3 regions of the Nonomuraea sp. NPDC050680 genome follow, and region 1 is predicted to be linked to each of the others. Evidence: predicted binding sites of a transcription regulator. Region 1 holds the regulator's gene; each other region holds the start of a gene.
What was found. The regulator HrcA, encoded in region 1, represses chaperone genes, less so after heat shock. The targets are predictions, from matches to a motif close to TTGGCACTCTCNNNNNGAGAGTGCCAA.
Positions count from the first base shown of each region.

Region 1 (4,010 bases):
CTCCGGGCGCGCGTACGGCCGTCGCGGTGGCGCTGGGCGACGGCCTGCTGGAGCCGGAGCCGTTCAAGACGGGCCGGCTGGTCCTCACCCAGCGCGGCCGGCTCATGGCCGATGCCCTGGTGCGGGATCTGCTCGGCTGACCATGCGATTGCCTTGGTACGGGATCTGCTCGCCTGACCGTTGCCCCAGCTGATACGCGATCTGCTCAGCTGACCATGCGGATGGCGATCGGGTAGCGGTAGTTCTCGCCCTTGTTGGCGGCGATGGCGGCCTGGATGTGAAAGATCAGCGACACGATCCAGATGATGGGGAACAGGATGATCCCGATCAGGACGACCGTCAGCAGGCCCGCGACGACGTAGCCGATGAACATCGTGATCTGGAAGTTCAGCGCCTCGGCCGACTGGTCGCGGACATAGGGTGACTCGTCCCGCTTCATCAGGTAGATGATCAGGGGGCCGATCCAGGAGACGAGCAGGCCGAGCAGGTGGGCCAGCATGGCCATCGTGGTGTCGTCGCTGCCCGGCCGCGGGCCGTAGACGCCGGGGACGTGCGGCGGACGCTGCTGCGGGGCCGCGTAGCCGTAGCCGGGCTGCTCGTAGCCGGGCGGCGGCGTGGGCGACTGGCCGTAACCGTAACCAGGCGGCTGTCCGTAACCGGAACTGGGCTGCCCGTAACCGTAACCGGCCTGCGGCCCCGACCCAGGACCGCCCTGAGGCCCGGAACCATACCCGGGCGTCGGACCGGGGCCAGGCTGGCCGCCATACCCAGGCTCGGAACCATAGCCGGGCTGGCCGTCGGATCCGGTCGCGGGACCGGATCCGGGTTGGCCGCCATATCCCGGCGCGGGACCCGATCCAGGCTGGCCGCCATACTCGGGCGCGGGATCGGAGCCGGGCTGGCCGCCGTACTCGGGCGCGGGACCGGAGCCGGGCTGGCCGCCGTACTCCGGTTGCCGAGGAGGTTCGGGGTTGATGTCCGACTGCGAGATGCGCCGCGTCGCATCATCGTCCGGCGGCGGCTGCGGGGGATCCTGGCTCATGGTGCCTCCGTAACGAAGTCGATCAGTTCCTCGACCCGGCCGAGCAGCTCGGGCTCCAGGTCTGTGAATGCCGAGACGGCGCCGAGGATGCGCCGCCACGCGTCGGCCGGCTCCATCCGCCAGCCCAGGGCGGCGATCACGCCCTCCTTCCACGGCACCCCGCGCGGCACGTCCGGCCAGGCCGGGATCCGCAGCACGGAGGGCTTGACCGCCTGCCAGATGTCCACGTAGGGATGGCCCACGACGAGCACGTGGGGCGAGGTCACCTGAGCGGCGATCCGGCTCTCCTTGGAGCCCGGCACGAGATGGTCGACCAGCACGCCCAGCCTACGCTCCGGCGACGGCCCGAACTCGGCGACGATCGCGGGCAGGTCGTCCACGCCCTCCAGGTACTCGACCACGACGCCCTCCACCCGGAGGTCGTGGCCCCAGATCTTCTCCACGAGGGCGGCGTCGTGCACGCCTTCCACGTAGATACGGCTCTCCTTGGCAACCTTGGCCCGCAGGCCCTCCACGGCTATCGAGCCGGACGCGCTCCGCCTGGGGTTCGACACCGCCGGGGCGGCCGGCCGTACGAGCGTCACGACCTTGCCGTCCAGCAGGAACGCGGCGGGCGCGAACGGGAACAGGCGGCGCTTGCCGAAGCGGTCCTCCAGCGTGACGGCCTCCTTGCCGCAGGCCACCACGGCGCCGCAGAAGCCGCTCTCGGCGTCCTCCACAACCAGATCGAGTTCGGCGGGCACCTGTGGGATCTTGCCCTTGCCCGGCCGCCGCCAATTCCCCGCTAGAACATCGCCCTCGTACACACGGGGACCGTAGCAAATCACCCGCCCGCCGCAAGGCGCTTGCGATGAGAGCTGCGCCGGGTCATCACCATGATGGTCACGATGACGGCGGCCAGCACGCCCAGACCCGGGATCACCAGCAGTGCCGCCACGCCGCCCACCAGGCCGCCCGCGGCGGAGGCGAAGTCGCGGCCGACGCCGAAGCGCACGTTCGTCGGCTCCTGGGTCGTGCAGGTGAACTGGTAGTCGCCCTTGGCCGGCGCGTTGACCACGAGGATGAGCTGCCACTGCGTGCCGTTGATGGTGACCCGCTCGGTGCCGGACGTCCTGGCGAGCCTGGCCTGACCGGGACCGCCGTCGATCCGGCACATGTAGTGGACCTGGCTCTCGCTGGCGAGGTACACCACCGGCTTGTCCGCCGGGTCCAGTGGCACGGTAACGCTCTGGCCCGCCGCGAACGTCTTGGACGGGGCCACCGCGCCCACCGTGTTCAGGATGCCGCTCACGAACACTCCCACCCCGACCAGGCCGGCGAGCAGGGCCAGTCCCCAGGCGACCGCGATCCACCGCAACCGCGGTCTGATCAACTTCGGGTCAACCTGAGGGCCGAACCGCTGCGGCGTGCCGTAAGGTCCGGGCTGGTACGGCTGCTGCTGCCCGTAGGGGCCGGACTGGTATGGCTGCTGGCCGTATTGCGGCGGACCATATTGGGGCGGCGGCGGCCCGAACTGGGGAGGTTGCCCCTGGTACGGACCCTGTCCCGGCGGTGGACCGTAGGAGGGGGGCTGGGAGTCATCGGTCATATCGGCCAGTGTGCGCCCTATGGGCAGCCACTCGCTAGCTCCGGTGTTATCGCACCTTGTGGGCGGGAGCCGTACACTTGGCACTCGGGAACACAGAGTGCTAGACCTGTCGTTTCCTGAAAGGCAGAGGTAGGAGGTGAGCGCGTGCTCGACGATAGGAAGCTGGCGGTGCTCCGCGCCATTGTCGAAGACTACGTGTCCACCAACGAGCCGGTGGGCTCCAGGGCGCTCGCCGAACGCCACAACCTGAAGGTCTCCCCAGCGACGGTCAGGAACGACATGGCCGCTCTGGAGGAGGAGGGCTACATCACCCAGCCGCACACCAGCGCGGGCCGCGTGCCGACGGACAAGGGCTATCGCCTGTTCGTCGACCGGCTCTCGCAGGTCAAGCCGCTCTCCGGGGCGGAGCGCCGGGCGATCGAGACGTTCCTCGCCGGCGCGGTCGACCTCGACGACGTGGTCACCCGCACGGTACGGCTGCTCGCGCAGCTCACCCGGCAGGTGGCGGTCGTGCAATACCCGACGCTGACCCGCTCGACGGTCAGGCACGTCGAGCTCGTACCGCTGCATGATCGGCGGGTCATGCTCGTGCTGATCACCAACACGGGCCGCGTCGAGCAGCGGGTGGTCGAGCTGCCCGAAGTGGTGGAGGACACCCGCATCGCGCACCTGCGCGCGGTGCTCAACGCCTCCCTCGACGGCTGTGGCCTGCTCAACGTCCCCGATCAGGTCGCCGACCTGCCGGAGCGGCTGCCCGTCGAAGACCGTCCCGTGGTGGCCACTATCCTGTCGGTGCTCCTCGAGACGCTGGTCGAGCGCCATGATGAGAAGATCGTGTTCGCCGGTGCGGCCAACCTCGCCGGGGCCGACTTCTCGACCGGGCTGCGCGACGTGCTCGAAGCACTGGAAGAGCAGGTCGTGCTCATGCGGCTGCTCGGCGAGACTTCCACAGACACCCCGTCCACGCTCACCGTGCGCATCGGCTCGGAGAACCCGTTCCTCCGTGGCACGTCGATCGTCGCAACCGGGTACGGTTCTGGCGACAACGAACTGGCCCGGCTAGGCGTGCTAGGCCCCACGAGGATGGACTATCCCGTGACGATGGGCGCCGTGCGCGCGGTGGCACGCTACGTCAGCCAGATCCTGGCTGCATCATAAGAGGTCGATAAGTGGCAAACAGCGACTACTACGCCACCCTCGGGGTGCGCCGTGACGCCAGTCAGGAAGAGATCAAGAAGGCCTACCGCAGGCTTGCCCGCGAACTCCATCCCGACGTCAATCCGGACCCCGCGACCCAGGAGCGGTTCAAGGAGATCACGCAGGCCTACGAGGTGCTGTCCGACGCCAACAAGCGTCAGATGTACGACCTGGGCGGCGACC
Region 1 is NZ_JBFAIF010000001.1:1,397,033-1,401,042, reverse strand. It holds gene hemW (radical SAM family heme chaperone HemW) at 1-140, shown strand, start outside; gene AB0H88_RS06380 (DUF4870 domain-containing protein) at 206-1,042, opposite strand; gene AB0H88_RS06375 (DUF3097 domain-containing protein) at 1,039-1,848, opposite strand; gene AB0H88_RS06370 (hypothetical protein) at 1,866-2,630, opposite strand; gene hrcA (heat-inducible transcriptional repressor HrcA) at 2,775-3,788, shown strand; gene dnaJ (molecular chaperone DnaJ) at 3,800-4,010, shown strand, end outside.

Region 2 (4,010 bases), on a different contig from region 1:
TCACGACGATGCGGCGGGCGTTGCCGAGCACCTCGAGGCCGACGTTCTCGAGCTTGAGGCCGACCTCCTCGCTCACGACCTGGCCACCGGTGAGGATGGCGATGTCCTGCAGCATGGCCTTGCGGCGGTCACCGAAGCCCGGAGCCTTGACGGCGACCGAGGTGAACGTGCCACGGATCTTGTTGGTGACCAGGACGGCCAGGGCTTCGCCCTCGACGTCCTCGGCGACCACGAGCAGCGGCTTCTTGGTCTGGGCGATCTGCTCGAGCAGCGGCAGGAAGTCGGAGATCGAGGAGATCTTGCCCTGGGTGAGCAGGATGTAGGCGTCCTCGAGGACGGCCTCCATGCGCTCGGGGTCGGTCACCATGTACGCCGACAGGTAGCCCTTGTCGAACTGCATGCCCTCGGTGAACTCGAGCTCCATGCCCATGGCGTTGGACTCTTCGACGGTGAGAACGCCGTCCTTGCCCACCTTGTCGAACGCCTCGGCGATCAGGTCGCCGATCTTGGCGTCCTGGGCGGAGATGGTCGCGACGTTCGCGATCTCCTTCTTGTCCTCGACCGGGCGCGCGCTGGCGAGCAGCTTGTCGCTGATCGCCCTGGCGGCCTTGTCGATGCCGCGCTTCAGCGACAGCGGCGAGGCGCCGGCGGCCACGTTGCGCAGGCCCTCGCGGACCATCGCCTGGGCCAGGACGGTCGCGGTGGTGGTGCCGTCACCGGCGACGTCGTTGGTCTTGGTGGCGACTTCCTTGGCGAGCTGGGCGCCGAGGTTCTCGTAGCGCTCCTCCAGCTCGATCTCACGAGCGATGGTCACGCCGTCGTTCGTGATCGTCGGAGCACCGAACTTCTTGTCGATGACGACGTTGCGGCCACGGGGGCCGAGGGTTACCTTCACGGCGTCCGCGAGGGCGTTGACGCCACGCTCAAGCGCGCGGCGTGCGTCCTCGTCGAACGCTAGGATCTTGGCCATGCTGAAAGTCCTCTCCTAGCGTCGAGAGCCCCGGCCGCACGCGCTCAGACGAGACGCGCGCCCGGGGCCCGACGCATCCGGCTTACTTCTCGATGATCGCGAGAACGTCGCGGGCGGAGAGCACGAGGTACTCCTCGCCGCCGTACTTGACCTCGGTGCCGCCGTACTTGCTGTAGAGGACGATGTCGCCCTCAGCGACGTCGAGCGGAATACGCTTGTCGCCGTCCTCATCCCAGTTGCCCGGGCCCACCGCGAGGACCTTGCCCTCTTGCGGCTTCTCCTTGGCGGTGTCAGGAATGACAAGGCCGGAAGCGGTCGTCTGCTCGGCCTCAAGCGGCTGAACCACGATGCGGTCGCCGAGCGGCTTAACGGGAACCTTGGTGGCGGTCGTCACGATCGGACCTCCCCTTCAGATGTGAATGATCTAGAAGAGGCGACCAGCGGGGCCTGCCGTCGCGGGTGTCAGACCTGCCTCGTCGCACGTTGGCACTCTCAAGGGGAGAGTGCCAACAGGAAACATATGCAAGAGGGGCTTGACAGTCAACACGAACGCGTCTGCTCAGAGCGATAAGGCCCAAGAGCTTGCCCAAGGTTGAGGGTAATTGGGGTGACACGTGCCGTTGGCGTACGGCGGACGCCTGAGCTCGCACCTCCGCGCACAGCGGACGTTCCGGCCGCCGTACGCACATGGCGGACGTTCCAGTCCACAACCGTACGCGCACGCCGGCAGGCTGGAGTGCGGCGGGGAGACGCTAACGTCGGGTGACGTGGATCTCGACGCCTTCACCGAGTTGCTCACCCCGCGCGGGCAGCGCGCACTCGCCGAGGCCGTCGAGGTGGTGGGAGCCGATCTGGTGGCCGCGGCGACGAGGCTGCGCAGGTCGTACGACGCCGCCCTCACGTCGGCCGCGCTCACCCAGGCGGCGCTGCGTGAGCGCGCCAAGGCCAAGTTCGGCGCCGACGCGGCACTCATGTACTTCACTCCGCACGGCCTGGAGCAGGCCACCCGAGCCGAGGTCGGCATCCACCGGGCCCGCCGCCTGGCCGGACCCGCCGGCGGGACGCGGGTCGTGGACGTCTGCTGCGGCATCGGCGGCGACTTCCTCGCCCTGGCCCGCGCCGGTTGCGTCGTGGACGCCGTGGACCTCGACCCGCTGACCGTCGCCGTCGCCCGGGCCAACGCGGAGGCGCTCGGGCTCGCGGATCGGGTCACCGTACGCGAGGCCGACGCCGCGACGGTCTCGCCGGAGGACTACGACTGGCTGTTCGCCGACCCCGCCCGCCGCACCAGCCGGGGCAGGACGTTCGACCCCATGGCCTACTCGCCGCCGTGGCCGGTCGTGCTCGACCTGGTCGCCAGGGCCGGGCGGGCCTGCTTGAAGGTGGCTCCGGGCATCCCGTACGAGTTCATCCCGGACGAGGCCGAAGCCGAGTGGGTGTCGTACAAGGGCGAGGTGAAGGAGGCAGCCCTCTGGACCGGCACCGCAGAGGGGCCGGTGGGGTCGCCGCGAGCCAAGGGGTTGGTGGGGTCGCCGCGAGCCGAGGGGTCGGTGCGACGGGCGACGTTGCTGCCCGGCGGGGAGACACTCGTCGCCCGCGGGGCCGAGGCGCCGATCGGCCCCGTCGGCCGGTTCATGTACGAACCCGACGGGGCCGCGATCCGCGCGCACCTCGTCGGAGAGGTCGCCGAGATGGTCGGCGGCCGCCTCCCCGACCCGATGATCGCCTACATCACCGGCGACGAGCCGTTCGACACCCCATGGGCCGCGCGGTACGCGGTGGAAGACGTGCTGCCGTTCTCGCTGAAGCGCCTCCGCGCCACCCTTCGCGAGCGGCAAATCGGAAATGTCATCATCAAGAAGCGGGCCTCGGCGGTCGACATCGAACGGCTCAGAAATGACCTGCGACTTTCGGGTGGCAAAACAGCGGTAATCATGCTTACCCGAATCATGGATAAGCCCTCCGTCCTGATTTGTCACCCATCCTCACCTGCACAAATGACAAACTAGGACGTTCTCGGGCCAACCCCGATCTTTTACTTCGCTCCTGACGGACCTTGATCGAGCGGCTAAGGTGAGCACGCGGGAGTCCTCCCCCTTTGGCGGTTAGCCGCGTTCTCGTTTCATTTGCAAACCGGACCTATCCCACCGCTGCGCGGCAGACCGTCGGCGAGCGAAGGAGCCTTTCGGTGGATCACTCCAACCACACCACCCTTCTACAGGCAGGCGGCGATTCCGCCATCTCCGAAAGGATGCGGGACCTGCTCGCGCGTGCGTCTCAGGACCACGTCTACGAGCAGCGGACCCAGGGGGCCGTCCTCGACGAGATCCGCCAGCGCCTTGAGGGTATGGAGTGGCTGCTCCGGGAGGTTCGCGAGCGGGAGCTGGGGGGTCTGAGCGGCACGCTCGAGACGGTGAGCGGACGACTTGACGAGATCGCGGCCAAGCCGCCGATGTGGGCGGAGGGCCTGGCCCAGCATGTCGAGGCGGTACGCGACCACGTTGACGCCGTCGGCGAGCAGGTGGGCACCGTTGACGCGCATGTGGAGTCGGTTCACCAGCGGGTCGCGCCGGTGGCGGAGTTGCCGGGGCTGTGGGCCGAGGTCGGCACCGTCGGCGACAACGTGGACGAGGTGCTCAAGAAGCTGCAGGCGGTCCTCGACTTCACGGAGGGCATCACCAAGCGGATGAGCGACCTGGGCGTCCGGCTGGGTCACCTCAACACGGGCATGGAGGCCGCCGCCGGCCGCTTCAGCCGCGTCGACAAGTCGCTCGCCGAGCTGACCGCCCGTACGGACCGCATCGAAGGCGCGCTGCTGGAGCTGCCCGGCAGCTTCGACGGAAAGCTCGCCGCCAACGCCGAGCTGCTCGACGGAAAGCTCGCCGCCGCCGCCGAGCAGATGACCGACCAGCTGGACAGCAAGCTCGCCGCCAACGCCGAGCAGCTCGACGGCAAACTCACCGCCACCGCCCACCTGCTCGGCGGCAAGCTCACCGCGGCGACGGACCGGCTCGGCGCCCAGGTGGACGGCGCCGAGCAG
Region 2 is NZ_JBFAIF010000011.1:60,581-64,590, reverse strand. It holds gene groL (chaperonin GroEL) at 1-970, opposite strand, end outside; gene groES (co-chaperone GroES) at 1,053-1,367, opposite strand; gene AB0H88_RS31290 (methyltransferase domain-containing protein) at 1,738-2,979, shown strand; gene AB0H88_RS31285 (hypothetical protein) at 3,159-4,010, shown strand, end outside.
Region 2: the regulator HrcA is predicted to act here: its motif matches at 1,454-1,480, upstream of groES (co-chaperone GroES).

Region 3 (4,010 bases), 1.0 Mb from region 1:
GGGGGACCCGTTCGGGCCGGTCGTCCTCGCCGGGCCAGGAAGGACCGCCGGGCGGGGGATACGAAAGGTCGGAATTGGGGCCGGTGCCATCCGCGGGGCGTTCAGCGCCATCCGCGGGGCGTTCACCGCCATCCGCGGGGCGTTCGGCCCAGAACCGTCCGCGGGAGCGCCCATGTCCGGCCCCCGAGCCGTCGTAGGGAGTCGTCGCCTCGGGTGTCTCGCCCTCCGGGAGGGCCGCCGCATCGTGAGCATCCTGGCTCAGGGGCGCGGTCGCGACGTCCTCGTCCAGGGGCGACCATCCGGGGTGGGCCGTCCGCTCCAAGGTCGTGTCCGTGGCGCCGGTCAGGGCGGTCTGGATCTCCGCGATCGACCGCCCGGCCGCCTGCAGCCGCTTGATGGCCACGAGCTGCAGCAGGTGCCGTCTGCCGTACTGGGCGATCCGGCCACGCCTGGTCAGTGGCGGGTCGACGAGGCCGATCGTGGTGTACCACCTGATCAATCGCTCGCCGGGCACGTCGCGGACCCGGCCGTTGAGCGGCTGCGCGTGCGGCTGGGCGGGCGCGCGCAACGCGTCGGCGGCGCGCTCGGCCAGCTCACGGATGGTCCAGGTCTCGCTCATACCTTCACAATTACACTGTCATTATTGCAGTGTCAACCATGAGAAAGCGGGCAATGGGGGTGGGTCGCATAGAGACCCTGATGTCGAACCACGGGGAGGAACACATCATGGCTACGATCACCGGTCCGCTCTCGGGCGATGCGAAGAAGACGGTCGCGACGGCCCTTCAGGGAGCCCTGGTCGATCTCCTCGATCTCTCGCTGCTCGCCAAGCAGATGCACTGGAACCTGACCGGCCCGCACTTCCGGCAGATCCACCTCCAGCTCGACGAGGTCACCGCCCTGGCCCGTGAGCACGCGGACACCATCGCCGAACGCGCCGTCGCCCTGGGCCTCAACCCGGACGGCCGCGCGGCCACCATCGCCAAGTCCACCAAGCTCTCCCAGCCGGAGAACGGCTGGATCGAGGACGGCAAGGTCGTGGCGACGATGACCGACATCCTGGAGGCCGTCGGCAAGCGGATGCGCGAGCGCGTCGCCGTGACCGACGAGCCGGATCCGGTCAGCCAGGACCTGCTCATCGCGGTGGCTCAGGACATCGACAAGCAGCACTGGATGTTCCAGGCCCAGCGTTGACGCCAGAGATTTCGCGCAGAGTTTGATCTCGGGCCTCCCCGTCATTCATGTCGGCGGGGTCGACTAGCGTGGCACCTAGAGGGAGGCCCCACGATGTCCAGCAAGACTCTCCTCCGCACGGGCCCGCTCTGGCAGGGCGGGATGAGCCCCTACGGCCCGCTGGAGCCGCCCGGCGGCGACGATCTGGCCCTGCCCGGAGGGTTCAGCGGCCGGATCGTGGCCCGCTCGGGCCAGAAGGTGGCCGGGCTGACGTGGCACGCGGCGCCCGACGGTGGCGCCTGCTTCCCTGACGGCACCGGCTGGATCTACGTGTCCAACTCCGAGCTGCCGCTGCTCGGCGGCGCGTCCGCGCTCCGGTTCCGCGCCGACGCTTCGATCGCCGACGCCTACCGCATCCTGTCCGGCACCGACCGCAACCGCGCGGGCGGCGCCACGCCCTGGCACAGCTGGCTCTCCTGCGAGTTCGGTTATCGCGGCCGGGTGTTCGAGTGCGATCCGTACGGCCTGCGGGCCGGGCGTCCCCGCCTGGCCATGGGCCGGTTCAAGCACGAGGCCGCCGCCTGCGACCCCGACCGTCAGGTCGTCTACCTGACGGAGGGGGAGCCTGACGGGTGCTTCTACCGGTTCCGGCCCGGCGACTGGGGCGATCTCACCGAGGGCATCCTGGAGGTGCTCTGCCTAGCCGGTGACTGGAAGCCGGTGCCGTCGCCCGCCGCCCTGCTCAAGGCCACGCGCCACCAGATAGACGACGCCCGCCACTTCGACGGCGGCGAGGGCTGTCACTACGCGGGCGGGGTCTGCTACTTCACCACCGAGGGTGACAGCGGTCTGTGGGCGTACGACGCCGAGACCTCCACGCTGGACCGGATCTGCGACGGCGTACGCGCCATCACCGCCGCTCCCTCCGGCGACCTCTACGTCGCCAGGCGGTCGACGGAGATCGACGTCATCACCCCCGATCGGGCGGTCACGCCGTTCCTCAAGCTCGATGGCCTCGACGGGGCCGAGCTCACGGGGCTGGCGTTCGCGCCCGACGGCGGACGCCTCTACTTCTCGGCCAGACGGGGCCGCGACGACGGCCGCACCTTCGAGGTGGCCGGCCCCTTCCGCGCCTGAGGGACCTCCTCTTCGAGGTGGCCGGCCCCTTCCGCGCCTGAGGGACCTCCTCTTCGCGGTGGTCGGCCTCTCCCGCGCCTGAGGGACCTCCTCGACCGGTGGCTTGTCAGAGGTCGCGGCTCCACTCCTGCTCGGTGACCTCGATCCCGTTCTCCGTCTCCTTGTGCTCCGACTCCAGCTCGAACCCGGCGGCCTGGTAAATGCGCCGCGCGCTCGCCAGGCAGTCGCGGGTCATCAGCGTGATCCGCTTGTAGCCCTCGGCCTTGGCGTGGCGCAGGCACTCGCCGACGAGCCGTCCGCCCAGACCCAGCCCGCGGGCGGACGGCTCGACCAGCAGGAGCCGCAGCCGCGCGGTGGCGTCGTCCTCGCGTACGCAGAACACGCACCCGGCGGGCTCCCCGCCGACCTCGGCGATCCACCCCATGTCGCGCGAGGGGTCATATTCGCCGATGATCCTGGCCACCAGCCGCTCGAAGTCCATGCCCCAGCCGTACTCCCGGCTGTAAAGGATGCCGTGCCGGTAGACGACCCAGCTCAGGTCGCCCGTGCGCAGGGGCCGGATCACGTACGGCTCGCGCTCGCCGACGCCCTCCAGCAGCGTCCTGATCGTGGCCATACTCGTGACCAGGCGTTCCTGCCCCGGCTCGGGCAGCGTGGCCAGCAGTCGCTCCGCCTCCGCGTCCGACCGCGTGTCCAGCAGCCCGAACGACTCGGTGCCCGCCGCGGTGAGCCGGACGACCTGCTTGCGGGCGTCGGTGGCCGCGCGCTCCTTCGAGATCAGTCCGTCGCCCTCGAGGCGGGTCAGGATCCTGCTCAGATAGCCCGCGTCGAGACCGATGAGGGCGCGCAGCTCGCCCGTCTCCAGCTTGCCCGCGTGCCCGAGCTCGAACAGCACCCTGCTCTCGGCCAGCGAATAGGGAGAGTCGAGCATGCCTGCCTGGAGGACGCCGATGACCTTCGTATAGAACCGGTTGAAGGCCCTGATTTCGGAGACCCTTGCTTTCGTCAACGAATTCATTGCTTCAGTCAAGCATGAGAAGATGCCTTCTGTGAAGCACCTGTATATAGGCGGATATGGGCCCGGCATCGTCACCCCCGGCGGAGAGCTGACCCGCCTCACCTCGTCCTCGTTCCTGGCGGCGCACCCGAAGCTGCCGGTGCTGTACGCGGTGGGCGAGCTGGCCCAGGGCTGGCTGAGCGCGTTCAGCACGGAGGCGGCCGTGCTCGCCCCGCTGGACGAGCGGCCCAGCATGGGTGACAGCCCCTGCCACGTGGCGGTCGATCCGGAGGGCGATCTGCTCGCCGTCGCCAACTACGGCGACGGCACGGTCAGCCTGCATCACCTCGACTCCCGCGGCGCCTTCGAGGGACGCCCGATCGTGCTGCGCCACGAGGGCTCCGGGCCGCATCCCGAGCGCCAGCAGGGCCCGCACGCCCACCAGACCGTCTTCCACGACGGCCTGCTGTACGTCTCCGACCTGGGCACCGACCAGATCCGCCGCTACAGCCCCGAGGGCGAGGTGCTGGAGCCGCTGCGCCTGACCCCGGGCACCGGGCCGCGCCACATGGTCTTCTCCGGCTCGCGCCTGTACGTCGTGGGCGAGCTCGACGGCATCGTCACCCTCATCGACGGCGAGAAGACGGCGGGCACCCTCGCCTCGCGCGCCGAGGGCGTCAACCAGCCCTCTCACCTCGACATG
Region 3 is NZ_JBFAIF010000001.1:356,253-360,262, reverse strand. It holds gene AB0H88_RS01735 (helix-turn-helix domain-containing protein) at 1-619, opposite strand, end outside; gene AB0H88_RS01730 (DNA starvation/stationary phase protection protein) at 727-1,194, shown strand; gene AB0H88_RS01725 (alkaline phosphatase PhoX) at 1,288-2,310, shown strand; gene AB0H88_RS01720 (MarR family winged helix-turn-helix transcriptional regulator) at 2,417-3,328, opposite strand; gene AB0H88_RS01715 (lactonase family protein) at 3,351-4,010, shown strand, end outside.
Region 3: the regulator HrcA is predicted to act here: its motif matches at 629-655, upstream of AB0H88_RS01730 (DNA starvation/stationary phase protection protein).